DNA from 2 places in the Cellulosimicrobium sp. E-16 genome. Region 2 is predicted to be linked to the other one. Evidence: riboswitches for the same ligand, from Rfam matches in the RefSeq annotation. Region 2 holds a riboswitch; the other holds the start of a gene.
The links. Region 2 has a riboswitch for S-adenosylmethionine ahead of ACN9MS_RS03315 (ABC transporter substrate-binding protein). Riboswitches for the same ligand answer to the same signal wherever they lie in the genome.
Positions count from the first base shown of each region.

Region 1: linked by a shared signal. The riboswitch ahead of ACN9MS_RS19575 (methylenetetrahydrofolate reductase) and the one ahead of ACN9MS_RS03315 (ABC transporter substrate-binding protein) in region 2 are both predicted to bind S-adenosylmethionine.

Region 1 is NZ_CP183974.1:4,440,877-4,456,240, reverse strand. Features, by position in the region: gene metE (5-methyltetrahydropteroyltriglutamate--homocysteine S-methyltransferase) at 1-1,285, opposite strand, end outside; gene ACN9MS_RS19575 (methylenetetrahydrofolate reductase) at 1,318-2,313, opposite strand; SAM riboswitch class I at 2,477-2,579, opposite strand; gene ACN9MS_RS19570 (hypothetical protein) at 2,728-2,991, shown strand; gene ACN9MS_RS19565 (cation acetate symporter) at 3,061-4,584, opposite strand; gene ACN9MS_RS19560 (heavy metal transporter) at 4,581-5,027, opposite strand; gene ACN9MS_RS19555 (LytR/AlgR family response regulator transcription factor) at 5,024-5,929, opposite strand; gene ACN9MS_RS19550 (sensor histidine kinase) at 5,926-7,119, opposite strand; gene ACN9MS_RS19545 (ABC transporter substrate-binding protein) at 7,206-8,171, shown strand; gene ACN9MS_RS19540 (siderophore-interacting protein) at 8,290-9,108, shown strand; gene ACN9MS_RS19535 (hypothetical protein) at 9,146-9,805, opposite strand; gene ACN9MS_RS19530 (hypothetical protein) at 9,798-10,328, opposite strand; gene ACN9MS_RS19525 (hypothetical protein) at 10,334-10,795, opposite strand; gene ACN9MS_RS19520 (YbdD/YjiX family protein) at 10,814-11,047, opposite strand; gene ACN9MS_RS19515 (carbon starvation CstA family protein) at 11,044-13,341, opposite strand; gene ACN9MS_RS19510 (hypothetical protein) at 13,541-15,364, shown strand, end outside.
Region 2 is NZ_CP183974.1:740,445-755,808, forward strand. Features, by position in the region: gene ACN9MS_RS03275 (amino acid ABC transporter ATP-binding protein) at 1-295, shown strand, start outside; gene ACN9MS_RS03280 (ABC transporter substrate-binding protein) at 439-1,461, shown strand; gene ACN9MS_RS03285 (FAD-dependent oxidoreductase) at 1,469-2,650, shown strand; gene ACN9MS_RS03290 (NADPH-dependent oxidoreductase) at 2,647-3,588, shown strand; gene ACN9MS_RS03295 (LLM class flavin-dependent oxidoreductase) at 3,704-4,981, shown strand; gene ACN9MS_RS03300 (rhodanese-like domain-containing protein) at 5,080-5,499, shown strand; gene ACN9MS_RS03305 (LLM class flavin-dependent oxidoreductase) at 5,610-6,725, shown strand; gene ACN9MS_RS03310 (LLM class flavin-dependent oxidoreductase) at 6,772-7,869, shown strand; SAM riboswitch class IV at 8,028-8,141, shown strand; gene ACN9MS_RS03315 (ABC transporter substrate-binding protein) at 8,246-9,874, shown strand; gene ACN9MS_RS03320 (ABC transporter permease) at 9,947-10,900, shown strand; gene ACN9MS_RS03325 (ABC transporter permease) at 10,897-11,943, shown strand; gene ACN9MS_RS03330 (dipeptide ABC transporter ATP-binding protein) at 11,940-13,733, shown strand; gene ACN9MS_RS03335 (M20/M25/M40 family metallo-hydrolase) at 13,730-15,139, shown strand; gene ACN9MS_RS03340 (MFS transporter) at 15,201-15,364, shown strand, end outside.

The sequences.
Region 1 (15,364 bases), 890 kb from region 2:
CGCCGACCTTCTGGTCCGCGAACGCGAGCCAGTCGCGCAGGCGCGGGTCGAGCGTCGTGCCTGACGTGGTGCCCGGCTCGGCGAACGTCTCGTCCTCGACGTCGTGCGGCACGTGCAGCAGCGACGTCGACGTGCCGACCGAGACCGCGCCGGCACCCAGTCCCTCGACGGCGTCGACGACCTCGAGCTTCGCTGCGAGGTCCGCGCGCCACACGTTGTGCCCGTCGATCACGCCCGCGACGAGCGTCTTGCCGGCGAGGCCGGGGACGCCGCCGTCGGCCGCCGTAGGGACGGCGCCCTTGACGAGGTCGATCGCGATCGCGTCGACGTCGGTGCCCGCGAGGAGCGCAAGCCCGTCCCGGGCCGCTCCACCGGCGGTCTCGGCACTGGCCTGGAGCGCGCCGAACGGCGCGGCGACGAGGATCGCGGGCCGCGCGTCCTGCGCCGAACCCGGGTTCGCGGCCGGGTCCGCGGACGAGTCCGGCGCAGACCCCGGGTTCGGCACGGGGCGGAGGTCGGTCGCGAGGGCGCGGTACGCCGACTCCACCGCGGCGGCGAGGTCGGCGAACGGCACGTCGACCGAGTCGGTGACGAGGATCGGCTCGTCGAGCTGCACCCACGGCGCGCCCGCGGCGGCGAGCGCGCGCAGCAGTTCGGCGTAGGCGGCGACGACGTCGTCCAGGCGGTCGAGAGGCGAGTACCCGGCGGGGGCGTCGTCGGCGGCCTTGGACAGCGCGAGGAACGTCACGGGCCCGACGACGACGGGCCGCGTCACGACGCCGGCCTCCTTCGCCTCGACGAACTCGCGCACGACGCGGTCGTCGACGAACCGGATCGGGGTGTCCGGGCCGATCTCGGGCACGAGGTAGTGGTAGTTCGTGTCGAACCACTTGGTCATCTCGAGCGGAGCGTCGTCACCCTGGCCGCGCGCCACGGTGAAGTAGCCCGCGAGGTCGAGGCGCCCGGCGTCGTCGGTGAGCGACGCGAACCGCGACGGGACCGCCCCGAGGAGGACCGCGGCGTCGAGCACCTGGTCGTAGAAGGAGAACGACCCGGGGACGGACGCGTCGTCGGCGCCGAGGCCGAGGTCGACGAGCCGGCGGACGGTCGCGAGGCGCAGCTCGCGGGCCGTGGCCTCGAGCTCCTCGGCCGACGTCTTGCCGGCCCAGAACGCCTCGACGGCCTTCTTGAGCTCACGACGACGCCCGATGCGCGGGTAGCCGAGCACGGTGCCCGCGGGGAAGCCGACCTGAATCTGGGTAGGGGAGGGTACGGAAGTGGCCATGATCGAAACCTCTTGCTGGTCCGGAGGACCGGTCAGACGGGCGTGCCGTGCGTGGCGGCGCTCGTCGTGGGCAGGGAGGTGCCGGTGACCCACGGCCCGCTGGCCAGGTCCGGGACGAGCGGGGCGGCGGCAGCGCTGGTGCTGCCCCCGGTCCCGCGCGACCCGCCGCCGAGGTGGACACCCTCGAGCAGGTCAAGAGCGGCGCGGTGCTTGTTGAACGTGTACACGTGCAGACCGGGCGTGCCCGCGTCGAGGACGCGCTGCGCGAGGTCCACGGTGTACGCGATCCCGTAGGCGTGCTGCGCCTCCGGGTCGGGCAGGGCGTCGAGCGCGTCCAGCAGGTGCTGGGGCGCGCGCACGCCCGTGAGCTCCTCGACGCGGCGGAGCCGCGCGGGCTCCGTCGTGGGCAGCAGCCCGGCGAGGATGGGGATCGTCACGCCGGCCGCGCGGGCCTCGGCGACGAAGTCGGTGTACGACGACGCGTCGTAGAAGAGCTGCGTGATCGCGAAGCTCGCGCCGGCCTGCTGCTTCTGCCACAGGCGGCGCACCTCCTGGCTCCGTGTGGTGCCGGCGGCGGGGTTGCCGTCGCAGAACGTCGCGACGGCGATCGTCAGCGGGCGGGCGGCGCCACGCAGGGCGGCGGCCGGGTCGGACGCGCAGCGCGACGCCTCGACCTCGCGCAGCAGCGCGACGAGCTCGGTCGACGACCGCACGCCGTCGGGCGCGGGCTGCCAGTCCGGCTGGTCGCGCGGCGGGTCGCCCCGCAGCGCGAGGAAGCTGCGCACGCCCTCGTCGAGGAAGTCGTTGATGACTTCCTCGACGTCCTCGCGCGACGCACCGACGCACGTGAGGTGCGCGATCGGCAGCACGGGCGTGCCCTGGAGCAGGCGACCGACGACCTGGCGCGCGGTCGCGCGGTCGGTGCCGGCCGCCCCGTACGTCACGGACACGAAGTCGGGGTGGGTCGCGACGAGACGGCGTGCCGTCTCCCAGAACTTCGGCGCCGCGTCCGGGCGGCGCGGGGGCATGAGCTCGAACGAGACCGTCGGACGGGCCGCGCCGCCGTGCGCCTGCCCGACGGCGTCCGCGACGCTCACGGCGTCGTCCCGACCGGGGTGCGTGCGTGCGCGACCGCCGTCGGGCACGGGCTGCCCTGACGGTGCGCGAAGGATGCCTCTGAGACCATTAGTCGCTCCATCGACCCTGGCGTTAGCACCTTTGTCCTCGGGAGGCTTCCGTCGGCGGGTTGCTGCGGTGTCGTCGAGCCAGGACTCTCGACCGCTCTGGATGGTTGCCACGATCCTACGGCCCATCCGACATGCGGTCGAGCGTGCCCGCCAGGTGAGATGTGCCGTGGTCCGTGCCGAGCGGTCGACGCGAGGGGCGCGCACCTAGGGTGGGACCCGACCGCCCTCTGACCCTGTCCCACCCAGGAGCCCGCCGTGTACGCCACCCCGACCCGCCCCATGACCCAGGACGAGCTCGACCGGATCTGCCGGGTGTGGGCCGACTGCGGCAGCGACGACCCGACCGACCGGTGGCTCGAGCTGTGGGACGGTGGCGACGCCGACGACCACCCGGAGCAGCGCGACGCGATCGTCGCGATCGCGCGGGAGGTCGGGCTGGACGCCGCGGTCGAGGACGGCGTGCTCCGCGTGCAGAAGACGCAGCAGCTCCACGACGAGATCGGCGCGCGCTGGATCTGACCAGGTCAGAGCCCCTGCGCTACAGATCTCACGCTTTCTACGCTAAATATCTCAGGCCCCGCACCGTCGTCAACGGCGCCGGAGCTCCGGGACGTGCAGGCGTCGGAGGAACCGGTCGGTGCGCAGCGGTGGGCCGTGGCGGTCGAGCAGGGACACGACGACGACGGTCGCCGTCGCGAGCGGGATCGTCCACGCCGCGGGCTGGGCGAGCAGGGCGCGCACGACGCCGGGGATGCCCTCCGCCGTCGTGCCGGACGTGCCGGCCCCGTAGCCGGCGGCGACGAGCGCGGACGACGCGAGCAGCGCCGTCGCGCACAGGACGGACCCCACGACCATCCCCGCCACCGCGCCGCGCGCGGTGAGGCCGCGCCACCACACGCCGAGCAGGATCACCGGCGACAGCGCGGAGGCGGCGAACACGAACACCGTGCCGACGCTCGTCACGAGGCCCTGCGGGATGGTGACGAGCGCGAACGCGAGCGGGATGAGCGTGCACGCGACCGCCGACCACCGGAACGACCGCACGGTCCCGCCGAACAGGTCCTGGCTCACGACGCCCGCGAGCGCCACGACCAGCCCCGACGACGTGCCGAGGAACGCCGCGAACGCGCCGGCGACGACGAGGGCCGCGAGCAGCTCGCCGCCGAGCCCGGGCACGAGGCGGGTCGGCAGCGTGAGGACGACGGTGTCGGCGACGCCGGGCGCGGCGAGGTCGGGTGCGACGACCCGCGCGACGAGCCCGAGCGTGCTGGACACCATGTAGAACACGCTGATCATCACGAGCACGACGACGGTCGTCCGGCGGGCCGAGCCGCCGTCGGGCGAGGTGTAGAAGCGCACGAGGACGTGCGGCAGGCCGGTCGTGCCGAGCAGCAGCGCGAGCAGGAGCGACACGGTCGCGTACGCGTCGAGGCCGCCGGGGCCGGCGTCGTGCGGGAAGACCGCCGCGGGGTCGAAGGTCACGGTGGCGCCACCCGGCTCGAACGCGCCGCCCAGCGCCATGAGCACGAACACGAGGGGCAGTGCGAGCGCCGTGAGCTTGACCCAGAACTGGAACGCCTGGACGAACGTGATGGAGCGCATGCCGCCCGCCGCGACGACCGCGCTCACGACGACCGCGATCCCGACCGACCCGACCCACGGCGGGACGGGCGCGACGCTCGTGATGACGAGCGCCGCGCCATGGAGCTGCGGCACCACGTAGAGCCACCCGATGACGAGCACGAGGACGCTCGTGACGCGGCGTGCGACGACGGAGTCGAGGCGGGCGTGGACGAAGTCGGGGATCGTGTACGCGCCGCTGCGGCGCAGCGGGCCGGCGACGAACAGCAGGACGAGCAGGTAGCCGGCCGCGTACCCGACGGGGAACCAGAACGCCTCGGCGCCGGAGAGCAGCACGAGCCCCGAGAGGCCGAGGAACGTGCCCGCGGACAGGTACTCGCCGCTGATCGCCGACGCGTTCCACACCGGGCGCACCGTGCGCGACGCGACGAAGAAGTCGCTCGTGGTGCGGGAGATGCGCAGGCCGTAGAACCCGATGAGGCCGGTCGCGAGCAGGAGCAGACCGATCGCGACGAGGGGCAGCGCGCTCACGGGGCGTCCGCCTCGTGGGGGACTGCCTCGTCCGGGCCGGCCTCGGCGGGCCCGACCGATCCCTCGGCGAGGGCGCGGTACCGGCGCTCGTTGCGCGCCGCCGCGACGGCGAACACGACCGCGAACGCGACGATCACGGGGTAGAAGCCGTACGCGTGCACGAGCCAGGGGAGCGGGACGCCGAGGATCACCACGGCGTCCAGCGCGGGCACCGCGCTCATCGTCACCGTGAGCAGCGCGACGACGGCGAGGAACGAGACCACGCAGGCGAGCCCGAGGCGGAGCTGCGCCCGGACGAGGCCGCGCGTGTAGTGGGCCACGTCGTCGTCCGGCTCCTCGGGGCGACCTCGCGGGGTGCCCGACGGCGGCCCGGCGTCGGTTCGCGCGTCCGTCGACCGGACGCGCACGCGCTCGGCGGGCGGGGTCGGGCCGGTGTCGCTCACGACGGTCCCCGGTGCGGGCCGAGCAGCGCCTCGCGCACCGCCGGGACCATGCGGCGGCTCACGGGGACCTCGTGGCCCGCGACGACGAGCGCGGGCTGCGCCCCGCCGAACCGCGCCGCGGTCACGGCGGCCCGGTCCACGAGGTACGACCGGTGGACGCGCAGGAACCCGGCCGAGGCCCACCGCTCCTCCAGGTCGGACAACGGCTCGCGCACGAGGAACTGCTCGGTGTCCGTCACGAGCCGCGAGTAGTCGCCCTGCGCCTGCACCCACCGCACCGCGCTGCGGCGGACGAGGCGCGTCGTCGTCCCGACCGTCACGACGAGGGTCTCGTCCTCCGGCACCTCGGACCCCGCGCCGGACCCCACGGCCGGGGGAGCGGCGCTCGCGGGCGTCGACCCGGCGTCCGGCGCGGCCCCGCCGGCGCGGCCCGCGCGGTCCGCGACGCGCTCCACGACCCGGTCGACGGCGCGCGTCAGGCGCTCGCGGCGCACGGGCTTGAGCACGTAGTCGACCGCCTCCACGTCGAACGCCTCGAGCGCGCGGGCCTCGTCGGCCGTGACGAACACGACGGCGGGCCGGTCGGCGAAGCGCGAGAGCGCGCGGGCGAGGTCGAGGCCGGTCAGTCCGGGCATGTGGATGTCGAGGAACGCCGCGTCGACCGTGCGCGAGGAGAGCTCGCGCAGCGCCTCCGAGCCGGTCGCGACCCCGAGCACTGTCCGCACGCGCGGGTCGCGCCGCAGCAGGGCGACGAGCTCGTCGAGCACGGGGCGCTCGTCGTCGGCGACGAGCACGTCGAGACCGACGTCGGTGCCTGGGTCCCTGGTCTCGGAGCCGGGGGTCGGCGGCTGATCGGGCGTCCGTCCCGGGGTCCGTCCGGGTGTCGGGTCGGTTCCGGTCATGGCACGCTCACCTCCGTCTCGTGCAAGGGCTGGGACCGCGGCACGCGCAGGCGCACGAGCGTGCCGGAGCCGGGCGCGGTCTCGATGTCGAGCGCGTGGTCGTCGCCGTAGAGCTGGCGGACGCGCCGGTCGACGTTGCGCAGGCCCACGTGCTCGCTCCCGCGGGACGTGAGGAGCTCGCGCACGACGGTGGGGTCCATGCCGACGCCGTCGTCCTCGACGGTGATCTCCGTCTGGGTGCCCTCGTCGCGCGCGGTGATGACGATCGTCCCGCCGCGCTCCCGGGGCTCCAGGCCGTGCCGGACCGCGTTCTCGACGAGCGGCTGCACCGACAGGAACGGGATGACGGTCGTCAGCGACTCGGGCGCGATCTGGAGGGTCACGGCGAGGCGCTCGCCGAACCGGGCGCGCTCGAGCTCGACGTACGAGTGGATGGAGCGCAGCTCGTCCGCGAGGGTGGTGAAGTCGCCGCGGCCCCGGAACGAGTAGCGCGTGAAGTCGGCGAAGTCGAGCACGAGGTCGCGCGCCCGCTCCGGGTCCGTGCTGATGAACGACGCGATGGCGCCGAGCGCGTTGTAGACGAAGTGCGGGCTGATCTGGGCGCGCAGCGCGCGCAGCTCGGCCTGCGCGAGCGCGGTGCGCGACGCCTCCAGCTCGCCGAGCTCGAGCTGCGCGGAGCACCACTGCGCGACCTCGCCCGTCGCGCGCACGAGCGGGGGGCGGACCGTGCCCGCGAACGCGACGACGACGCCCGCGACGCGACCGCCCGCGACGACCGGGGCCCCGACGGCGTCCGCGACGTCGCCACCCTCGTGCCCGGTGGCCCCGCTCTCGACGTGCCGCCGGCCGGTGGCCAGCACGCGCTCGGCGACCCGGCGCGCGTCGGGCTCGAGGGTCGTGCTGCCGTCGAGCGCGACCGCGCCCTCGGCGGTGACGACGGCGAGCGCGTCCGCGCCGAGGAGCTGGCGCAGCGAGCGGGCGGCCCGGCCGACGTCGTCGCCGTCGAGCCCGCCCCGCAGGTGCGTCGCGGCGCGCGACGCGAGGTGCAGGGTGCGGAACGTGGCGCGGTCCGAGTCGCTCCCGAGCTCGCGCGACCCGCGCGCGAGCCGCCAGGCGAGCACGAGCCCGAGGGTGAGCAGCACGCCCACGACGAGACCGGCGACGGCGCCGGCGAACACGGGCCCGGACATGCAGCGATCGTAACCAGCGACGCGTCGTCTCCCGCCTCCGCCGCCAGGTAAGGTGAGGCAAACCTACTCGTGATGAAGGAACCCCTGTGCCGATCTCCCGGACGACATCGTCCAGCCTCCGCGCGCGCCGCGGCGCCCTCGCGGGTGCCCTCGTGCTCGCCTCCGCCCTGCTCGCCGCCTGCTCGTCGGGGCCGGTGGAGCCCGCGCCGACCGCGACGGTGGACGCCACCGCCGCGGGGTACGCCGTCGAGCACGCGCGCGGGACCGCCGAGCTCGCGTCGGCGCCGCAGCGCGTCGTGACGCTCGAGCCCGTGGAGACGGACACCGCGGTCGCGCTGGGCGTCGTCCCGGTCGGCGCCGCCGTGCTGAGCGTCGAGGCCGGCGTGCCGGCGTACCTCGGCGAGGACGCGCAGGCGATCGAGGTCGTGGGCACGGTGCCCGAGCCGAGCCTCGAGGCCGTCGCCGCGCTCGAGCCGGACCTCATCCTCGGCACGGAGTCGCGCCACGCCGACCTCTACGACCAGCTCGCGGGGATCGCGCCGACGGTGTTCATGGCGACGCAGACCGACCCCTGGCAGGAGAACGTGCTGCTCGTGGGCCGCGCGCTCGGCCGCGAGACCGACGCCCAGGCCCTGCTGGACGCCTACGACGAGCGGTGCGCCCAGCTCCAGGAGGACTACGACGTCTCCGGGACGGCTCAGCTCCTGCGCCCGCGCGACGGCATCGTGTCCGCCTACGGCCCGCGGTCGTTCGCGGGCAGCACGCTCGAGTGCGTCGGGTTCTCGACGCCGGAGCAGGACTGGGGCGAGGACATCTCGGTCGACCTGTCGCCCGAGCGCGTGACCGAGGCCGCCGCCGACCTCGTCCTCGTCTCGGCAGCCGACCCGGCCGACCCGGCCGCGGTCCCGGCCGAGATCCCGCTCAACGCGGGGTCCTTCCCCGACGTGCGCGTCGTCGACCAGTCGTCCTGGATCAGCGGCGTCGGCCCGCTCGGTGGCCAGGCCGTGCTCGACGACCTCGAGCAGTTCCTCCAGGACCGTGCTGGGTCCTGACCGGCCGGCCGGGTCCTCGGCCACGGTCGGGAGCCCGCCCGGGAGCACGGTGGGGAGCGCGGCGGGGTGCCGGTTCCACCGTTCGCCCAACGTCCTCTTCCCGACGACGGTCGCGCGCGTGCACGACGTCGGCCCGTGCCTGGTGCGCGTGACGCTCGCCGGCCCGGACCTGGCGGGGTGCGCCGACGTCGGGCTCGACCAGCGCGTGAAGATCCTGCTCCCCGGGCCGGGGGCGGACCTGCTCGCGCGGCGTGCGGGGCTCGCGGTCGAGAGCGCGTGGCGGCGCGAGTGGTCCGCGCTCGACGACGTCGAGCGACCGGTGATGCGCTCGTACACGCCCGTGGCCGTGCGGCCGCAGGACGCCGAGGTGGACCTCGACCTGTACCTGCACGAGCCCGCCGGACCCGCGAGCGCGTGGGCACGCCGCGCGGCGCCCGGGGACCGGGTGCTGCTCTCGGCGCCGCACGCGCGGTTCGGCGTGACCGACCACGGCACCCAGTGGGACCCGGGGCCCGACGTCGCGCACGTGCTGCTCGTCGGTGACGAGACCTCGGCGCCGGCGGTGCGCGGCATCCTCGCGAGCCTGCGTCCGGACGTGCGGGCGCACGTGCTCGTGGAGGCCGACGACCCGGCCGACGCGCCGGTCGGCGACGTGCCCGGGGCCGTGCGCGTCGAGCACGTGCCCCGGCATCGCCGTCGGGCCGAGCGGGCCGTGCTGGGCGCGGTCCGGGACTGGGCCGCGGAGCACGGCCGGTCCGCGGCCGACGCGGGTACCGGCTTCTACGCGTGGTGCGCGACGGAGAGCGCCACCGTCGCGCGGGTCCGCGCCGAGCTCGTGGCGGCGGGGATCGAGAGGTCGCGCGTGCACGCGCAGGGCTACTGGCACGACCGGGCCCGGCGTCGACCTTCGCCGGACGGCGGCGCGGCGCGAGCCTGAGGACCGCCCGTGTCCTCCGGGGCGCCCCTCGCGACGCTCAGACGAAGATCGTGACCAGGACGACGAACAGCACCACGAGGACGAGGAGCGTGCCGAGCCCGACGAGCAGGCCGAGGGCGACCGGGTGCGCCTGCGGCCAGGGCACGAGCCGCCGGTCGAACGCGCGGAGCCGGGCCGGCGTGACCGGCTGGTGCCAGGGTGTGAGCGGGACGCCGCGGCGCGCGAGGTCGAGCGCGACGGTCGAGAGCTGGTCGCGGTCCCACATCTGCCCGACGAGCAGGAGCAGCCGCTTCGTCGGGCCGAGGACGATGAGGTGGTGCGTCGCCCCGGACATGCCGAACGCCATGCGGTCCACCGTGACGACGCGGTCGACGTCCGCGACGGTGAACCGCTTCGTCCGGCCCCACCCGTGCACGGTGTACGTCCCGTCGCCCAGGACGATCCGCGCGCGGTCGACCATGCGGCGCCCGATCGCGTACGTCAGCGGGATCATGGACAGCGCGAAGACGAGGAACCCGACGGCGAGCGCCAGGTTCCCGCCCGTGATCGCCGCGGGGAGCTGGGCGAGGCCCACGAGCGGCGCGAGGATCGAGATCAACGCCATGTTGGAGCGCAGCACCTGACGCTTCGCGGCGTCCCCCATGGCCAGCTCGATCACGGGCGGGACCGTCGTGTGCTCGGCCGTCGGCTCAGCCACGGCGGAAGAGCTTTCGCCCCGTGGCCGGGTGGAGGGGCGACCCGGCCGGGATCTCGACGGCGTTCGCCCAGACCGGGCCGTCGTCGGGGCCCAGCGCCCCGGCGCGGACGGCGCGGTCGCACAGGCCGCGCGCGACGGCGCCGAGGCTCTCGCGGCAGGAGAAGGCGCCGTCGACGAGGGACAGGGCGACGGTCGTGGCGGGCGCCTGGCCCGGTCCCGGGTCGAGGGGCCCGACCGTCGCGACGGCCCGGCCGTGCGAGACGAACGCCGTCGCGCGCGGGGTGACCCAGCGCAGCACGTCGAGGTCGTCGAGGAAGAACGCGCGGCCGGCGCCCCCGATCTCCCACAGCGCCGCCCCGGCCTGGTGGGCGGCGTCCGAGGCGCGGCGCTTCCAGCGCTGGGAGCCGAACGCCTCGGCGACCCACGCCGCCGCGGTCGACGGGTCGGTGGCGAGCACGACCGAGACGGTGGGGATCTGGCCCCGCGGCGGGTCGAGCGTGACGGGGACGGGAGGGCGAGCCACGCCCGTCACCGTAGCCGGTCCGGGTCGGGAATCTCGCCGAGGCCGGAGAGCGTCGGGAGCAGGGCGTCGTGACCGGCCCGTGCGGCCCCGGGGAGCCAGGCGGCGAAGGCGGCCCCGAACGCGAGCGGGAGGAGCGCCGCGCACCACGCGACCCCGCTCTGGTAGACGGCGCCGAGCGTCGCGAGCCCGCCGGCCGCGGCGAGCCAGATCGCGACCAGGAGCAGGTCGAGCCCGCTCGGCGCGACCGCCCCGCGCACCCGGACGCCGTCGGGCTCCTGGGTGAGACGGGCCCGCAGCACGCTGTGACCGCTCGCGTGCGCACCGCTGGCCCAGCGGCGCGCGACCAGCACGTCGCCACGCACGCGGAACCGGACCTCCTGCCCGCGGCGGGGCAGCTCCGCGGCGCGGCGCCGGACGTCGGCGGTCGAGACCCGCGGGAGGAGCAGGTCGACGGGTACGCGCAGCACGGCGCCGAGCCTAGGCCGTCAGCAGCAGCGCGAGCCCGGGTTGGCGTCCTGCTCGGCGTGGCGCATGCGCCAGAACTCGCGCTCGGTCATCACGACCCCGCCCGGGTGCACCGCGCGCTGGTGCGCGGCGTAGGTCGCGTACGCGTCGTCGCCCATGATCTGCCGCACGTACCAGCGGACGGCGCGGAGCCCCGCCACGACGGTCGCGCGGACCGTCGTGGCGGGACCCTGCGAGCCCTGTCGCACCGTCACCGGTGCCCCGTCGCGGCAGGACGCTTCTCGGGCGGCAGCGCCGCCCACTCCTTCTCGATCTCCTTCTCGGCCTTCGTCGCGAGCACGTCGGCCGGGGCGAAGCGGCGCGACGCCACGGGCGGGTCCTCGTGGTTCGTGCCGCCGCCGTCGCGCAGCGCCTTCGCGGTCACGAGGACCGAGGCGACGATGACGACGATCGCGAGCACGACGAACACGATCGACAGCGTGCCCTGGACGAACGTGTTGCGGACGACGGCCTCCATGGCCTCGACCGAGCCGGCCGTGCCGAACGACGTCTCGCCGGCCGCGAGAGCGTCCTTGAACGCGTTGTGGTTGGCCCAGTACCCGACCGCGGGGACGGGCGAGAAGATCTTCTCGATCGACGCCCAGATGGTGATGACCGCGGTGAACGCGAGCGGCGCCGCGACGATCCACAGCCAGCGCTGGTAGCTGCGCCCGCGCTTGGCGACGATCGCCAGCACGACGGCGAGCGCGATGGCCGCGAGGAGCTGGTTCGCGATGCCGAACAGCGGGAAGAACGTGTTGATGCCGCCGAGCGGGTCGGTCACGCCGAGGTAGAGGATCGATCCCCACCCGGCGACCATGATCGCGGTGCACAACCACACGCCGGGTCGCCACGTCACGTCCCGGAACTTCGGCGCCACGTTGCCGATCGTGTCCTGGAGCATGAAGCGCGCGACGCGCGTGCCGGCGTCGACGGCGGTGAGGATGAACAGCGCCTCGAACATGATCGCGAAGTGGTACCAGAAGCCCATCATCGCGGTCCCGCCCACGAGCTGCTGCATGATGTGCGCGAGGCCCAGGGCGAGCGTCGGGGCGCCGCCGGTGCGGGACACGATCGACGGTTCGCCGACGGCCTCGGCCGTGGACGTGAGCATGTCCGGCGTGAGGTTGACCCCCATGAGGCCGAGCCCGTTGACGAACGCGACCGCGCCCTCGACCGTGCCGCCCGTGGCGGCCGCGGACGAGTTCATCGCGAAGTAGATGCCGCGGTCGATCGAGATCGCGGCGACGAGCGCCATGATCGCGACGAACGACTCCATGAGCATGCCGCCGTAGCCGATGAAGCGCGTCTGGCGCTCCTTCTCGACGAGCTTGGGCGTGGTGCCCGACGCGATGAGCGCGTGGAACCCGGACAACGCGCCGCACGCGATGGTGACGAAGAGGAACGGGAAGAGCGCGCCGGACACGACCGGGCCCGTCTCGCCGCTCGCGAACTCGCTGATCGCGGGCACCGTGATCTCGGGCCGGACGACGATCACCGCGACGGCGAGGACGACGATGACGCCGACCTTCATGAACGTCGACAGGTAGTCGCGCGGGGCGAGCAGGAGCCACACGGGCAGGACGGCGGCGACGAAGCCGTAGACGATCACGCCGACCGCGATGGTCGTGCGGTCGAGGTGGAACAGCTCGGCGCCCCACGACGTGTCCGCGATCCAGCCGCCCGCGACGATCGCGGCCAGGAGCAGGACGAACCCGATGACCGAGACCTCGGTGATCTTCCCCGGACGGATGTAGCGCAGGTAGACGCCCATGAAGAGCGCGATCGGGATCGTCATCGAGACGGAGAAGACGCCCCACGGGCTCTCGCCGAGCGCGTTGACGACGACCAGCGCGAGGATCGCGACGATGATGATCATGATGAGCAGCGACGCGACGATCGCGGCGGTGCCGCCCACGCGCCCGAGCTCCTGGCGCGCCATCTGGCCGATGGTCCGCCCGCCGCGACGCATGGAGAAGAACAGGACGAGGTAGTCCTGGACGGCGCCCGCGAGCACGACGCCCACGATGATCCAGATCGTGCCGGGCAGGTAGCCCATCTGCGCGGCGAGCACCGGGCCGACGAGCGGGCCCGCGCCGGCGATCGCGGCGAAGTGGTGGCCGAACAGCACGCGGCGGTCGGTCGGGACGTAGTCCTTGCCGTCCTCGCGCACTTCGGCCGGGGTGGCACGGCGGTCGTCGGGGCGCGTGATGTAGCGCTCGATGACCTTCGAGTAGAAGCGGTACCCGATGAGGTAGGTGCAGACGGCCGCGAACACGAACCAGATCGCGTTGACGGTCTCGCCGCGGACGACCGCGAGCATGACCCAGGCGATGCCGCCGAGCAGCGAGATCGCGGCCCACAGGGCGATCTTCTGCGGCGTCCAGCGGGTCCGGGTCTGCGCTCCGGGGACGGAGTCGGGCACTGCGGTGGGGGGCAGCGACGGGTCCGGCACGATCTCCGGCTCGTCGGGGGCGGCGCTGTGCGCCGCGCGGGTGTCTGTCGTCATCGAGCCTCTCCTGGGTCGCGTCGTTGCGGTCCGACCACGGAAGGCTAGGGAGGCCGCGAGGGGGTGATCCAGGTCACGTCGACCGGCGGTCGAGGTGTGCGACGAACGGTGGCCCGCGTGCGACGAACGGCGGTCGCCGCGCGCCCCCACGAGCCGGGCGATACGTTCGATCCGTCCCCAGCCGGAGGTGCCCGTACCGATGCCGTCCGCCCTCGTCGCCCGGTCGTCCCGCACGTCGCGACCCGTCGCGGCGCTCGCGGCGGTCGTCGCGCTCGTGCTCGCCCTCGGCACCCTGCTCGCGCTCGCCGCGGTCGGCGCCCTGCCCGCCTCCGCGCAGGTCGAGACCGGGCGGCTCTCGCTCTTCAAGCGCATCGAGAACCTCGACACGGGATCGTCGGAGGGGCGGCGCGAGCTGTGGACGATGCACGCGCGCAACGTCGAGACCGGTGCGGTCGTCGAGGGCGACGGGCTCAACGGGGTCCAGTCGCTCGAGGTCCCGGCGGGCACGTACCGGATCTGGGAGACGGGCGGCGTCGCGGGCTTCCGGTTCCAGAACTGGAACTGCGGCGGGGAGGACATCCTCGACCCCACGCCGGACGTCGTCGTCCCGCCCGGCGGGACGCTCACGTGCACGGTGGACAACGAGGCGATCTCCCCGACGCTCACGCTCGTCAAGGCGGTGGTCGGGGGCACGGCGTCGCCCGAGGACTGGACGCTGCGCGCGCAGGGGCCGTCGTCGATCGCCGGACCGTCCGGGTCCGACGCGGTGACGGACCAGGCCGTCCGCATCGGGCAGTACACCCTCTCCGAGGAGGGCGGGCCGGCCGGCTACCGCGACGACGGCTGGGTGTGCGAGGGCGCGGAGGTCGTCGGCAGCACCGTGACGATCGACCTCGCCGACTCGGTGACGTGCGTCGTCACCAACGTCGCGCCGGTGGTGCCGACCGTGCCGACCCTGACGCTCGTCAAGGAGGTCGTCGGCGGACCGGCCGCGGCCGGGGACTGGACGCTCACGGCGGAGAACGGCACGACGACCGTCACAGGGACCACCGGGGACGCGGCGATCACCGCCGCCGAGGTGAGTCCCGGGAGGTACACCCTCTCCGAGGACGGCCCGGCCGGGTACGACGGCGCCTGGTCGTGCACGGGTGCGACGTCGGGCGACGGCTCGGACGGTGCCGTGACCGTCGCGGAGGGAGACGACGTCGTCTGCACGGCCACGAACACGTGGGCCGGCGGCACCCTCACGCTCGTCAAGGAGCTCGCGGGCGAGACCCTCGCCCGCCCCGTCGACTGGACGCTCAGCGCGACGGGGTCCGACGCCGAGGTCGTGGGCCGCTCCGGGACCGCGGCGGTCACGGACGTGCCGGTGCCCGCCGGCGACTACGCGCTCGCGGAGGACGGCTGGTCGGGGTTCACCGCCGGGGACTGGGCGTGCGACGGCGGCGCGGTGGCCGGCGCCGTCGTGACGGTCGGCCCGGGCGCGGACGTCACGTGCACGATCGTCAACACCCCGCTGCCGTCGCGGCTCACGCTCGTCAAGGTGGTCGACGGCGGCCCCGCGGCCCCGGCGGAGTGGACGCTGTCAGCGACCGGGCCGCAGGCCGACGGGACGACGGGGACGATCTCCGGAGCCTCGGGCAGCGCGGCGGTGAGCCACGTCGACGTCGGCGAGGGGCTCCACACGCTCGCCGAGTCCGGCGGCCCCGAGGGGTACGAGCCGGGGGACTGGGTCTGCGTCGGCGGGGTGCAGCTCGGTTCGGGCGTGCTCGTCGGGCCGGACGACGACGTCGTCTGCACCGTGACCAACACGTACGTCGGGTCGATGCTGACCCTCGTGAAGGTCGTCGTCGGCGGGTCGGGCGACCCGGAGGCCTGGACCCTCACGGCGACCGACGCGGGCGGGCAGACCGTCGCGAGCGGGCCGGTGGGTAGCGCGGAGGTCACCGCGGTGCCGCTCCCGCCCGGGGCGTACGACCTGGCGGAGTCCGGTGGGTACGGCGGCTACGACGCCGAGGGCTGG
Region 2 (15,364 bases):
GCGCGTCGCCATCGCCCGCGCGCTCGCGCTGCGACCCAAGGTGCTGCTGTTCGACGAGCCGACGTCGGCGCTCGACCCCGAGCTCGTCGGGGAGGTGCTCGAGGTCATCAAGGACGTCGCGAGCACCGGCACCACGCTCGTCGTCGTCACGCACGAGATCGGCTTCGCCCGCGAGGTCGCCGACACCGTCGTGTTCATGGACGACGGCGTCGTCGTGGAGCAGGGCACGCCCGCCGAGGTGCTCGACCACCCGCGCCACGACCGCACCCGGGCCTTCCTCCAGAAGGTCCTCTGACCGGCTGCGCGAGCCCGGGTCCACGACCCGGGGACCGACACAGCCCTCGACCCCCCGACGTCGTCACCCGCGACCGGCCGCCCGGCCGTCCCGCACCGCACTCCCCGCGTCGACCGACGCACCACCCGAGAGGTAGGACACCCGTGACCGCAACGACCACCCGCGCCCGCGCCCCCCGCGCGCTCGCCGCCCTCGCCGTCGTGCCCCTGCTGGCGCTCGCGGCCTGCTCCGGGGTGAGCACCGAGGCCCCGGCCGCCGCGGAGGAGGGCGCGGCCACCGAGGAGAGCACGACCTCCGTGTCGGACGCCCTCGACGTGAGCACGAGCCCGGACCAGGACCGCATCCGCACCACGGAGTCGGCCGAGGCCGTCGCGCTCCTCCCGGACGCGTGGAAGGACAAGGACGAGCTCGTCGTCGCGATCTCCGCCGGCGCGGCGCCGCCGCTCGGCTTCCTCGCCGACGACGACGAGACGCCCATCGGCAACGAGACGGACATCGCGCAGCTCGTCGCCGACGCGCTCGGCAAGGACCTGCGGCTCGAGGTCAAGGCGTGGGCCGACTGGCCGCTCGCGCTGGGCTCGGGCGACGTCGACGCCGTGATCTCCAACGTCACCGTGACCGAGGAGCGCAAGGAGACCATCGACTTCTCCACGTACCGCAACGACGAGCTCGGCTGGCTCGTGGGCGCCGACTCCGACATCACGTCGATCACGAAGCGCGAGGACATCGCGGGCAAGGTCGTCGCGGTCGGCTCCGGGACGAACCAGGAGAAGATCGTGCTCGAGTGGGACCGCCTCAACCAGGAGGACGGCCTCGAGCCCATCCAGGGCCCCGAGTACTACGAGCAGTTCTCCGACGTCCTGCTCGCTCTCCAGTCCGGGCGCATCGAGACGTACGTCGGCCCCAACGCGTCGCTCGCGTACCAGGCGGCGATCTCCCCGCAGGACTTCAAGGTCGTCGGCACGCTCAACGGTGGCTGGCCGGACACCGCGCAGATCGCCGTCGCCACGAAGAAGGGCAACGAGGTGGCCCCGGCCATCACGGCCGCGATCAACCACGCCATCGAGGACGGCACGTACCTCGAGGTGCTCCAGCGCTGGGGCCTGGAGTCGGAGGCCGTCGAGGAGTCGCAGACCAACCCGCCCGGCCTGCCGAAGACGGAGTGACCCGCGCATGACCACCAGCACCCAGCACGTCGACCACCTCGTGGTCGGGGGTGGCGTGATGGGCTCGGCCGCCGCGTGGCAGCTCGCCCGGCGCGGGCGCGACGTCGTGCTGCTCGAGCGCTTCGCGCCCGGGCACGCGCACGGCGCCTCGCACGGGACGTCGCGCATCTACCGCACGACGTACGCCGAGCCCGAGTACCTCGACCTCGCGCAGGAGGCGCTCGGCCTGTGGCGCGAGGTCGAGTCGGAGACCGGCACCGAGCTCCTCGACGTCACCGGCGGCGTGAGCCACGGGCGGCGCGACGGCGCCGCCGAGCGCCGCGCGGACGCGATCGGCGCCGCGTTCGCGGCCCGCGGGATCGAGCACGAGTGGCTCGACCCCGGGGCCGCGAGCGAGCGGTGGCCGGGGCTGCGGTTCGAGGGCCGGGTGCTGCACGAGGTCGCGACGGCCGGGCGGCTCCACGCCGACCGCGCCGTCGCGGCCCTCCAGGGGGCCGCCGCCGCACGGGGCGCCGACGTCCGGCACGAGGTCGCCGTCCGGCACGTCGAGCGGGTTCCCGAGGGCGTCCGCGTCGTCACCGGCGGCGGCGACGTCGTCGCACGGGTCGTCGTCGTGACGGTCGGGGCGTGGAGCGCGGGGCTGCTCGGCGGCCCGACCGGCGGGCTGCTGGGGCAGGAGCTCCCTCTCGTCGTCACCCAGGAGCAGCCCGCGCACTTCGCGCTCGCCGCGGGCGCGTCCCCGCAGGGATGGCCCGCGTTCACGCACGACGTCGGCCCCGGCACAGCGTGGCCGAGCGGCGTCTACGGCCTCGCGACACCGGGCGAGGGCGTCAAGGTCGGCTTCCACGGCGTCGGCCCCGTCGTCGACCCCGACCGGCGCTCCTACCGGCCTGAGCCGGGCCAGCTCGCCGCGCTGCGCGACTACGTGCGCACGTGGCTGCCCGGCCTCGACCCCGACGCCTACGTCCCCGTGAGCTGCACGTACACCACGACGCCGGACCACGACTTCGTGCTCGACCGCCGCGGCCCCGTGGTCGTGGGGGCCGGGTTCTCCGGCCACGGCTTCAAGTTCGCCCCGGCGATCGGCCGCGTGCTCGCCGACCTCGCCACCACGTCCGACGGCGTCGCCGCGGCCGAGCGGTTCTCGCTCGCCCGGCTCGCCGCGCTCCCCGAGAGGACCGCCTCATGACGATCGCTCCCGCACCCACCGCGGCGGACGCTCCGGCTCCGTCCGCAGCCCCCGGGACGCTCCCCGCGCCGCCGCACGACACCGACGGAGCCCGGGCTGCGCTCGCTGCGCGGTACGGCGTGGACCCCGCGACCGTCGAGGACGTCGCGCCCGGCGCGACCGAGGGACTGGCACCCGTCGTGGACCGTCCGGGCACCGTCCTCGCGACGCAGCTCCGTCACCGGACGGTGCGCCGCTACCTGACCGACCCGCTGGCCGACCACGTCGTGCCGACGCTCGTCGCCGCCGCGCAGTCCGCTCCGACGTCGTCGAACCTCCAGCTCTGGAGCGTCGTCGCCGTCACCGACGCCGTGCGCAAGGACCGGCTCGCGGCGCTCGCGGGCGACCAGGCGCACGTCCGGACCGCGCCGCTGCTGCTCGTGTGGCTCGCGGACCTCGCCCGGGCGCGCGCCCTCGGTGAGCGCGAGGGTGTCCGGCTCGAGGCCACCGACTACCTCGAGACGACCGTCGTCGCGTTCCTCGACGCCGCGCTCGCCGCGCAGAACGCCGTCGTCGCGGCCGAGTCCCTCGGCCTCGGCACCGTGTACATCGGCGCGCTGCGCAACCACCCCGCGCAGGTCGCGGCGGAGCTCGGCCTGCCCGAGGGCGTCGTCGCGGTCGTCGGGCTCGTCGTCGGGCACCCCGACCCCGCGGGCGGCGAGCGCGTCAAGCCGCGGCTGCCCCAGGCCGCGGTGCTGCACGCCGAGCGCTACCGGGCCGCGGGCCAGCACGAGCACGTCGCGGCGTACGAGCAGCGGATCGCGCCCTTCTACCGCGAGGAGGGGCTCGACGGCGGGTGGCGCGACCGCGTCGTCGACCGCCTGCGCGTCCCCGGCGCCCTGCGCGGGCGCGCCCACCTGCGACCCACGCTCGCCGCGCTCGGGTTCCCGTCCAAGTAGCCCGGTCCCGTCCCGCGGTCGGGAGCAGCCAGGATCCACCGCTCCACGACCAGCCACCACTCCACCACCAGCCGCCGCTCGACCACCGGCCGCCGCTCCACCACTGAAGGAAGCCATGTCGTCCCACCAGCACCCGCACCAGACCGCCACCGCCGGCGGGCCGCGACCGGCGTCCGGCCGCGTCCCGCTGTCCGTCCTCGACCTCGCGATCGTGCCCGAGGGGGCGACGGGCCAGGACGCGGTGCGCCGCGCCGTCGGGCTCGCGCGCGACCTCGACCGGCTCGGCTACCACCGCGTCTGGTACGCCGAGCACCACCTGTCGCCCGGGGTCGGCTCGGCCTCGCCCGCCGTGCTCGCCGCGGCCGTCGCGGCCCGGACCGAGCGCATCCGCGTCGGCAGCGGAGCCGTGCTGCTGAGCACGACGAGCCCGCTCGTCGCCGCCGAGCAGTTCGGGACGATCGCCGCGCTGCACCCGGGCCGCGTCGACCTCGGTCTGGGGCGGGCGTTCACTCCGCCGAAGGACGCGACAGGCGCGCAGGGCAGCACGCAAGGCACCGGCGGTCCGCTGCGGACCGCGCCGCGCGGTACGACCGGGCCGCGCGTCGTCGAGGGGCTCTACGTCCCGGGAGCGCCGCCGTCGAACGTCAACGACTCCGTGCTGCGCGAGCGGATCCTCGCCCAGAAGCGGATCGTCGGCGCCTCGCGCACGCCGGTCAGCTTTCGCGACGAGCTCGACCTCGTGCTCGGTCTGCGTGCCGGGACGTACCGCGACGAGCACGGGACGCCGTACGTGAGCCCGCCCGTCGAGGGTGCCGACTGGGACCTGTGGGTCCTCGCGTCGAGCCCCGGTGAGAGCGCGCGCGTCGCGGGCGAGCTCGGGCTGCCGATCGCCGCGAACTACCACGTGGCACCGTCGGCGACGATCGACACCGTCGCCGCCTACCGCGAGGCGTTCCGGCCCGGGGTGCTCGACGAGCCGTACGTCGTCGTGTCCGCCGACGTGCTCGTCGCCGACACGATCGAGCGGGCGCGCGAGCTCGCGACGCCCTTCGCCGACTGGGTGCTCTCCATCCGCAGCGGCGTCGACGGCGCGATCGCGTACCCCGAGCCGGGCACCTCGCCCGCGTGGGAGGAGCGACCGGAGGCCGAGCGCGCGCTCGTCGCCGACCGCGTCGACACGCGGATCGTCGGCGACCCGGAGACGGTCGTGCAGCGGCTCGAGACGCTGCGCCGCGCGACCGGCGCCGACGAGCTGCTCGTCACCACCGCGACCCACGACGCCGACGACGCGCGCCGCTCGTTCGAGCTGCTCGCGGAGCACTGGTTCGCGAGCTCTGCCCCCGACGCGGCCGCGGGCGCCGCCGTCGTTCCCGCACTCGCCACCACCCCCTGACGCGAGATCGACCCCTGCGTCGCCAGATCGACCTCCTGAAGGTCGATCTCGGGCGTGCGGGTCGATCTCGCGACGACCTTCGAAGGAGACGCTCCACCATGACGACCCCGCCCCTCCAGACCGCGACCGACGCCGGCGCCAAGGTCGCCGACGGCGCTCTGCTGATCGACGTGCGCTCGGCCGGCGGCCGCGCCGCTCACGGCGAGATCCCCGGTGCCACGCTCGCGGACCGCAACGACCTCGACGCGCTGTTCGGTCCCGCCGGCAACCCGGCGATCTCGCTCGACACGCCCGTCGTCGTCGTGTGCGGGTCGCCGAACGGCTCCGGCCCCGTCGCCGAGGCGCTCGCCCAGCGCGGGTACACGAACGTCTCGCACGTCGACGGCGGCTTCCCGGCCTGGAAGGACGCCGGCCTCCCGGCGTCCGACCCGGTCGAGGCGCCCGCTCCGTCCGCCGAGCCGGTGGCGTCCCACGAGCCGGCGGCGTCCCCGGAGCCGACGGCGCCCGCCCGGCCCTGAGCCGGCGTCCGACCCGCACCGCGCCTGCCCGACGCGGGCGCCACCCGCACCGCGAACCACCCGCACCCACACCCACACCCACACCCACACCCACACCCACGGAGACACTCATGCCCGTCGAGTTCCTCGGCATCGCCACGACCAACGACGCCTCGGAGACCACCGAGCGCACGACCGCCGCGTTCGACCCCGCCTACCTCGAGCGCATCGTGCGCGCGCACGAGGACAACGGCTGGACGCGCGTGCTCTTCGCGTACGGCTCCTCCGGCCCCGAGCCCGCAGCGCTCGCCGCCTACACCGCGGCGCGCCTCGACTCGATCGAGCTGCTGCTCGCGCACCGGCCCAACGTGTCCTACCCGACCTACGCCGCGAAGACGTTCGCGACGCTCGACCAGCTCTCCGGCGGGCGGCTCTCCGTCCACTTCATCACCGGCGGCAACGACCACGAGCAGGGCCGCGAGGGCGACACCCTCACCAAGGACGAGCGGTACGCGCGCACCCACGAGTACATCCAGATCGTCAAGCAGGCGTGGGCGAGCGCCGAGCCGTTCGACCACCACGGCCCGTTCTACGACTTCGACGACTTCGTCCTCGACGCCAAGCCGTTCGAGGGACGTACCCCGACGATCTCGTTCGGCGGGTCGTCGGACGCCGCGTTCCGTGTCGGCGCGGCCGAGGCCGACATCTACGCCGTCTGGGGTGAGCCGCTCGACCGCACGGCCGAGCAGATCGCGCGCGTGCACGCCGAGGCCGCGGCGGCGGGACGTGCGACGCCGCCGCGCATCCACGCTGCGTTCCGGCCGATCGTCGCGCCGACCGAAGAGCTCGCGTGGGAGAAGGCGCACCGCGTCCTCGACCGGATCGAGGCCCGCAAGGCGGCGGCCGGCGGGCAGCTCAGCCGTCGGCACCCGATCGACAAGCCTGAGAACGCGGGCTCGCAGCGCCTCCTGGAGATCGCCGCCCAGGGTGAGCGCTACGACACCGCCCTGTGGACCGCGACCGCCAAGGCCACCGGCGGCGCCGGCAACTCCAACGCGCTCGTCGGCACGCCCGAGCAGGTCGCGGAGGCCCTCCTCGCGTACTACGACCTCGGGGTCCGCGTCATCTCCGCGCGCGGCTACGACCTGCTCGACGACGCGATCGACTTCGGCCGCTACGTCATCCCGATCGTCCGCGAGGAGGTCGCGAAGCGCGACGCCGCCACCGCGGAGGCCGCGGCGGCCTGACGATCGGCCGGACCCACCGCGAACGACGACGACAAGGAGCAGGACCGTGCGTTTCCAGGTACTCGACATCGTGTTCAACCCGCCCCACCCCGTGACCGGGGAGGCGGTCGCGCCGTCCGACCGGTTGAACCGGGTCGTGGAGACGGCGGTGCTGGCGGAGGAGCTCGGGTTCGACTCGTTCGCGGTGGGGGAGCGGCACGCGGGGGAGGTGCTGTCGTCGGCGCCGACGGTGATCCTCGGGGCGGTCGCGGCGCGGACGTCCCGCATCCTGCTGAGCACGGGCGTCACGGTGCTCTCGCTGCTCGACCCGATCCGCGTCGCCGAGGACCTCGCGACGGTGGACCAGCTGAGCCGCGGGCGGCTGGAGATCGTCATCGGCAAGGGCAACGAGGTGCTGCAGTACCCGCTGCTGGGGCTCGACATCGACAAGCAGTACGAGTACCTGCAGGAGAACTACGAGCTCCTGCGCCTGCTGCTGTCGGAGGAGGACGTGAGCTGGAGCGGGCGGCACCGGCACACGCTGGAGCGCGCGACGACGCTGCCGCGTCCGTTCGCCGGGCCGTTCCGCATCTGGCACGGGTCGGCGACGTCGCAGTTCGCGGTGGAGCTCGCGGCGCGGTACGGGGACCCGATCGTCAGCGCCAACGCGCTGCAGCCGCGCGAGAACTACCAGGTGCTCATCGACCGCTACCGCGAGCGGTACGCGGCGCACGGGCACGACCCGGCGTACGGGTTCGTGGGGTCGGGCTCGGGCGGGCTGTTCCTCGCCGACACGACGGAGGAGGCGATCGAGCAGTACCGCCCGATCTACGAGGGCCAGGTCGCGGCGGCGGCACGTCGCGGCTACGGGCCGGATGCCGTGGGGAAGGCGCCGAGCTTCCGGACGGTCGAGGACGCCGTCGAGCGCGGCCCGGCGCTGGTGGGCTCGCCGGAGCGCGTAGCGGAGAAGATCCTCGACTACCACGCCTCCTACGGGCACGACCTCCAGTCGGTGTCTGTCAACCACCTCATCCCCGCGACGCAGCAGGAGGACGTGCTGCGCCGGTTCGCGGAGGAGGTGGTCCCGGTCGTGAAGGCCGAGGTGAAGACCGACCTGTGGAGCCCGGCCGACGCCCGTCGCGCGGCGGGGTTCACCGCGGCCTGACCCGCCCCACCGGTCGTGGGCATGAGAAGGGCCCGGTTCGCGCGGCGAGACCGGGCCCTTCTCATGCCCACAGCGGGGAGCGGAAACATCCGTCCGCCTGGCGGGACGGTCGTCTCGAAACTTGACTCAACCAGTCGAGATTGTCTTTCCTGCTCCCAGGTGACGAGCGTCAGCACCCAGGCCCGGCTCGCTGACCAGCAACCCTTCGACGTGACGGGGTGCTCCGGGAACGACCTGACCGCGTGGCTCCCGCTGCGCGGTAAGCACGGCACCCCGGTGGGATCCCCCGCCGCGCCGGCCCTCGGCCGGGCGCGGACGACCACCGGCGCCGGACGACCGCCGGTCCTCAGCCGGCACACGAGGAGAGCAGCACGACATGATCCCCACATCTCACCGACGCCGGTCCCTGGCCGTCGCCGCGGCGGCCGCCGCGACGGGCCTCCTGCTCAGCGCGTGCGCGGGCGGCGGCTCCGGCGCGTCCGACGGCGACGGGTCGCCGAGCCCGTCCGGCGAGCCCGTGGCGGGCGGCGACCTGACCTTCGCGATCACGGTCGACTCGCACTGCATCGACCCGCAGCAGGTCGGCAACAACGACGCCATCGCCGCGGCCCGCCAGACCGTCGCGTCCCTCACGGCGCAGGACCCCGCGTCGGGCGAGATCCTGCCGTGGCTCGCGGAGAGCTGGGAGGTGAACGACGACGCGTCGAGCTACACGTTCCACCTGCGCGACGACGCGACCTACGCCGACGGCACGCCGATCGACGCCGAGTCGGTCAAGACCAACTTCGACGCGATCGTCGCCCTCGGCGCGACGGCGTCGCTCGGGTCCCAGTACCTCGTCGGCTACGAGGGCACGACGGTCACGGACCCGCAGACCCTCACGGTCGACTTCTCGGCGCCGAGCGCCCAGTTCCTCCAGGCCACCTCCACGTTCTCGCTGGGCCTCCTCGCCCCGTCGTCGGCCGACCTGAGCGTCGAGGACCGCTGCGCCGGGAAGTTCGTCGGCTCCGGTCCGTTCTCCGTGAAGTCGTACACGCAGGACCAGGAGATCGTGCTCGAGAAGGTCGCGGGCTACGCGTGGGGCTCGGAGGCGAACGCCCACCAGGGCGAGGCCTACCTCGACACGGTGACGTTCAAGGTCATCCCCGAGGCGAGCGTGCGCAGCGGCAGCCTGCAGTCCGGGCAGATCGACGCGACCGCCGCGATCTCGACCGTCGACCTCCCGCAGTTCGACGGCAACGGGTTCTGGCTCGAGTACCGCGCCAACCCGGGCGTCGTCTTCAACCTGTTCCCCAACGAGTCGAGCCCGCTCGCGGGCGACGAGGCCGTGCGGACCGCGATCCTCAAGGGCATCGACCGCGAGCAGATCGCGGACACCGTGCTCAGCGCGCAGGACGAGCCGGCCACGAGCGTCCTGTCCCACTCGACGCCGCTCTACGAGAGCATCGCGGACGAGCTCGCCTACGACCCCGAGGGCGCGAAGAAGATCCTCGACGACGCGGGCTGGGTCGAGGGTGCCGACGGCGTCCGTGAGAAGGACGGCCAGAAGCTCTCCACGACCGTGACGTTCTGGCAGGTGCCGGAGCCGCTCGAGCTGGTCCAGCAGCAGCTCGCGCAGATCGGCGTCGACCTCCAGCTCCAGCACGTGACCGTCGCGGAGTCGCAGGCGATCAAGGAGAGCGGCGACTTCGACTTCGACTACTACAACCTCACGCGCTCCGACCCGGACGTGCTGCGGACGATCTTCTCCGCCAACGCGCGCAACATCAACCAGCGCGACGCCGAGGAGGTCGACGACCTGCTCGACGCGTCCGCCGCGGCGACCGACGCGACCGAGCGGCAGGAGCTCGTCACGGAGGCGTCGCGCCTCCTGGTCCAGAAGGGCCACGCGATCCCGGTCTACGAGCTGTCGACGACCATCGCGGCGGCAGACACGGTCCACGGCCTGACGTTCGAGGCGTCGTCGCGCCTCGACTTCTACGACGCCTGGGTCACCCAGGGCTGACCCGACGGGTCCGCCTGCCCGACGCCGCGGCGTCGGGCAGGCGGACCGTCCCCCCACGGAAGGAGGCCGACCATGGGCCGATACGTCCTGCGTCGCGCCGGGCAGGGGCTGTTCGTGCTCTGGGCGGCGTTCACGATCTCGTTCTTCGTCCTCTACCTGCTGCCCAGCGACCCGGCCGCGCTCATGGCGAGCGGCGGCGGCGAGGCGGACCAGGTGGACCCCGCGCTGCTCGACGCGCTGCGCGCGCAGTACGGCCTCGACCGGCCCGTGCTCGTGCAGTACGGTGACGCGCTGTGGCACGCGCTGCGCCTCGACTTCGGCACGTCGTACTCGTCGGGCGCGCCCGCGACCGAGCTCGTGCTCCAGGCGCTGCCCGAGACGCTCAAGCTCACGGCTGCGGCCCTCGTCCTCGCGGTCGTGGCGGGTGCCGGCATCGCGATCGCGAGTACGTTCCCGCGCGCGACCTGGCTGCGCCACGCGCTCGCCTCGCTCCCGCCGCTCGGCGTCGCCCTGCCGCCGTTCTGGCTGGGCCTGCTGCTCCTGCAGTGGTTCTCCTTCCAGCTCCCGGTGTTCCCCGCGATCGGCAACGAGGGCGCGGTCAGCCTCGTGCTGCCGGCGATCACGCTCGCCGTGCCGGCGAGCGCCGCGCTCGCCCAGGTGCTCGCACGGAGCCTGCGCGGGACGCTCGACGAGCCGTACGTCGAGACGGCGCGCGCCAAGGGCGCGAGCCGGGCGCGCGTGCACTTCGGTCACGCGCTCCGCAACGCCGCGATCCCCGCGCTGACCGTGCTCGGGGTCCTCGTCGGCGGGCTGCTCGGCGGCACGGTCGTCACGGAGACGGTGTTCTCGCGCGCGGGGCTCGGGCGGCTCACGGTCACGTCCGTGGACGCGCAGGACATCCCCGTGGTGCAGGCGGTCGTCGTCCTCTCGGCCCTCGTGTTCGTGGTCGTCACGCTCGTGGTCGACCTGCTCTACCCCCTGCTCGACCCCCGGATCGACGCACGACAGAAGGCGGTGGCCGCATGAGCACCAGGCCGGGAGTACGCATCGTGCTCCGTGACGACGTGCGGGTCGCGGACCGCGCCGCGGTGGTGGACGCACCGCCGTCGGCCACGCCCGACCCCGACGCTCCGCCTGCCGACGCGCCCGAGGTGCGCACGCCCGAGGAGATCGAGGTCGCGGACCGCGAGGACGCCCGGGCGATCATCCGGTACGGCCGGGTCCGCGGCGCCGGCCCCGCGGGCCGGTGGCGCCGCGGGGTGCGGTACGCCGTGCGGCGTCCCGGGCTGGTCGTCGCCGTGCTCGTCGTCCTGCTCGTCACGGCGTGGGCGGTCGTCCCGCAGCTCTTCACGTCGTACGACCCGCTGACGGGCGTGCCCGCGGACCGGCTCCAGCCGCCGTCGGGCGCGCACCTGTTCGGCACCGACCACCTGGGGCGGGACGTGTACGCGCGCGTCGTGCACGGCGCGTCCGCGTCGCTCAGCGCGACCGTCATCGCGGTCGCCGTCGGGCTCGTCGCCGGGTCGCTGCTCGGCCTGCTCGCGGGGTTCGTGCGCGGCTGGGTGGACGACGTCGTCGGCCGGTTCGTCGACGTGCTGCTCGCGATCCCGAGCATCCTGCTCTCGCTCGCGATCATCACGGCGCTGGGGTTCGGGACCGTCAAGGTCGCGATCGCGGTGGGCATCACGAGCGTCGCGACGTTCGCGCGCGTCATGCGGGCGGAGGTCCTGCGGACCTCGACGTCGGTGTACGTCGAGGCGGCCCGCGCGTCGGGCGTGCGCTGGTACGGCGTGCTCGGACGGCACGTGCTGCCCAACTCGACGGGACCGGTGCTCGCGCTCGTCGCGCTCGAGCTCGGGACCGCCGTGCTCGCCATCTCGGCGCTGAGCTTCCTCGGCTACGGGACGCCGCCGCCCGCGCCCGAGTGGGGGTCGCTCGTCTCGGGCGGGCGCGACTACCTGGCCACCGCGTGGTGGCTCACGACCATGCCGGGCCTCGTGATCGTCGCCGTCGTGCTGTCGGCGAACCGCATCGCGCGAGCCCTGGAACGGACCGGAGGGGACGCATGACCGCCACGACGCCGACCACGCAGGAGCGCGCCGGCACCACGCCGCACGAGGCGCCCGCGCTCGAGATCCGCGGGCTCGAGGTCGCCTACCGCACGCGCGACGGCGGCTCGTACGCCGCCGTCCGCGGCGTCGACCTCACGGTCGGGGCGGGCGAGGTCGTGGCGCTCGTGGGCGAGTCGGGGTCGGGCAAGAGCACGACGGCCCACGCGGCGCTGCACCTGCTCTCGCGCGGGGGAGCGGTGACGGGCGGGACCATCCGGCTCGGCGGTCGCGACGTCGGCGACCTCTCCGAGAAGGAGTGGCAGCAGGTGCGGGGCCGCGACGTCGGCCTCGTGCCGCAGGACCCGACGGTCTCGCTCAACCCCGTCACGCGCGTGGGCGACCAGGTCGCGGAGGTGCTCGTCATCCACGGGCTCGCGCGGCGCAAGGAGGCGCGCGAGCGGGCGGTCGAGCTGCTCCGCCAGGCCGGGATCGACGACCCGGAGGCCCGTGCGCGGCAGTACCCGTCGCAGCTCTCCGGCGGCATGCGCCAGCGCGTGCTCATCGCGATCGCGGTCGCCGCGCGCCCGAGGCTCGTCGTCGCCGACGAGCCGACGAGCGCGCTCGACGTGACGGTCCAGCGCCGCATCCTCGATCACCTCGACGGCCTCGTGCGCGACCTCGGCACTGCGGTCCTGCTCATCACGCACGACCTCGGGGTCGCGGCGGACCGCGCCGACCGGATCGTCGTGCTCGAGCGCGGGGTCGTCGTCGAGGAGGGGGCGGCCGAGCAGGTGCTCCACGACCCGCGCCACCCGTACACGAAGCAGCTCATCGCCGCGGCGCCGAGCCTCGCGAGCTCGCGCCTCGTCGCGGGCGGCACCCCGGAGCCGCGCGATGCCGTCGTCCCGCGCGCCGAGGCGAGCCGCGCCGTCGATCAGGGGCTCGTGGTGCCCGACGGCGCCGGCCCGGACACCGCGAGCACGCCCGTCCTCGCGGTGCGGGAGCTGCGCAAGGAGTTCACGCTGCCGCGGGGCGCCGCGCACCGCACGCTCGTCGCGGTGGACGGCGTGAGCCTCGCCGTCGGGCGCGGCGAGACGTACGCGCTCGTGGGGGAGTCCGGCTCCGGAAAGAGCACGACGGCGCGGCTCGCCCTGCGCCTCGAGCGGCCCACCGCGGGCACGGTCGAGTTCGCGGGCGAGGACATCACGACGGCGCGCGGCGAGCGCCTGCGGTCGCTGCGCCGCGGGTTCCAGGTGGTCTACCAGTCCCCGTACGCGTCGCTCGACCCGCGGTTCACGGTCGAGCAGATCGTCACCGAGCCGCTGCGGGCGTACCGGGTCGGGTCGCCGTCCGAGCGGGCCGACCGCGCGCGCGCGCTCGTCGAGGACGTCGCGCTCCCCGCCGACGTGCTGCGGCGCGGGCCTCGCGAGCTCTCGGGCGGCCAGCGCCAGCGCGTCGCCATCGCGCGGGCGCTCGCGCTGAACCCCGCGCTCGTCGTGCTCGACGAGCCCGTCTCGGCGCTCGACGTGTCCGTGCAGGCGCAGATCCTCGAGCTGCTCGTGCGGCTCCAGGCCGAGCACGGGCTCGCGTACCTGTTCATCTCGCACGACCTCGCCGTCGTGCGCCAGGTGTCCGACCACGTCGGCGTCATGCACCGCGGGCGCGTCGTCGAGCAGGGGGCGACCGAGCAGATCCTGCTCGACCCGCAGGAGGACTACACGCGCGAGCTCGTGGCGGCCATCCCCGGCCGACGCGCGCTCCAGGACGCGCCCCGGGCGTCGTCCACGACAGCAGGGAGCGCACGATGACCGTCGCCGCCGCACGAGCCGCAGAGCCCCGCACCCGGCCGAGCGCGGGGCCGCGCGTCCTCGCGGACCCCGCCCCCGCGCCGTCGCGCACGGAGCTCGCCGGCCGCACCACCGAGCTGCTCCAGGCGATGATCCGCAACGCGTGCGTCAACGACGGCACCGTCGGCTCGGGGCACGAGGCGCGCAACGCGCGCGCCGTCGCCGACGCGCTCGACGGTCTCGAGCTCGAGGTCGAGTGGGTCGAGCCGCGCCCCGGCCGCACGTCGCTCGTCGCGCGCCTGCGCGGCACCGACCCGGACGCGCCGTCGCTCGCGCTCGTCGGGCACACCGACGTCGTGCCCGTCGAGCCGGAGGGGTGGACGCGCGACCCGTTCGGCGGTGAGCTCGTCGACGGCTGGGTCTGGGGTCGTGGGGCGATCGACATGCTCGGGCTCACGTCCGCGTTCACGGTCGTCACGCGCGCGATCGCGGAGAGCGGGCGGCGGCTGCGCGGCGACCTCGTGCTCGCCGCCGTCGCGGACGAGGAGCACGGCAGCACGTGGGGAGTCGACTGGATCATGCAGCACCGGTACGACCTCGTGGACGTCGACGCGGTGCTCACGGAGTCGGGCGGGGTCCCGCTGGGGTCCCGCGGGAGCCGCACGGTCGCGGTCGGCGAGAAGGGCGGCGCGGGGCGCCGGCTGCGCGTCGTCGGTCGCCCCGGGCACGGGTCGGGGCCCTACGGGTCGCTCAACGCGATCGTGCTCGCGGCCGAGGCCGTGCGGCGGATCACCGAGTACCGGGGCCCCGTCGTCGTCGGCGACCTGTGGCGGCGGTACGTCGACGCGCTCGACCTCGCGCCCGACGTACGCGCCGCGCTGCTCGACCCCGCGCGGCTCGACGACGCGCTCCCCGAGCTCGGCGCCCTGGCGTCGGTCGCGCACGCCACGACCCACACGACCGTCGCGCCCACCGTGCTGCACGCAGGCTCGAAGCCCAACGTCATCCCCGGGCTCGCGGAGGTCACGCTCGACATCCGCGTCCTCCCGGGCGCGACCCCGCAGGACGTGGCCGACCTGCTCGACGACGCTCTCGGCGACCTGCGCGAGCACGTTCACGTCGAGGGAGACTGGTTCGGCGAGGCGTCGCAGTCGCCCACCGACGGCGCGGCGTACGAGGCGATCGAGCGCGCCGTGCGCGCGCACGCGGGCGCCGAGGTCGTGCCGGTGCTCGGGACCGGCGGCACGGACGGGCGCTTCTTCCGCCGCCGCGGCGTGCCGGCCTACGGGTTCGGCCTGCTCAGCGAGCACTGGGACCCCGGGGTGTTCCGGTCCCTCTTCCACGGGAACGACGAGCGCGTCGACGTCGAGTCCCTCGGCCTCACGGCCACCGCGCTCCACGACGTCGTGACGAGCTACCTCGGATGAGCGGTCATCCTGGCGACGGCCGGCCGTGGCGGTGACGACGGACGGTCGGTCGTCACGGACCGTGCTGAGGGTCTGCCTCGCGACCGGGTTCGTCACGCTGCTCGACTCCGCCATCCTCACCGTCGCGGCACCGGCGTTGCGGACGGAGCTCGGCGCGACGACCGCGCAGCTCCAGTGGATCCTCGCCGGGTACTCGTTGACGTTCGGGCTCGCGCTGGTCCCGGC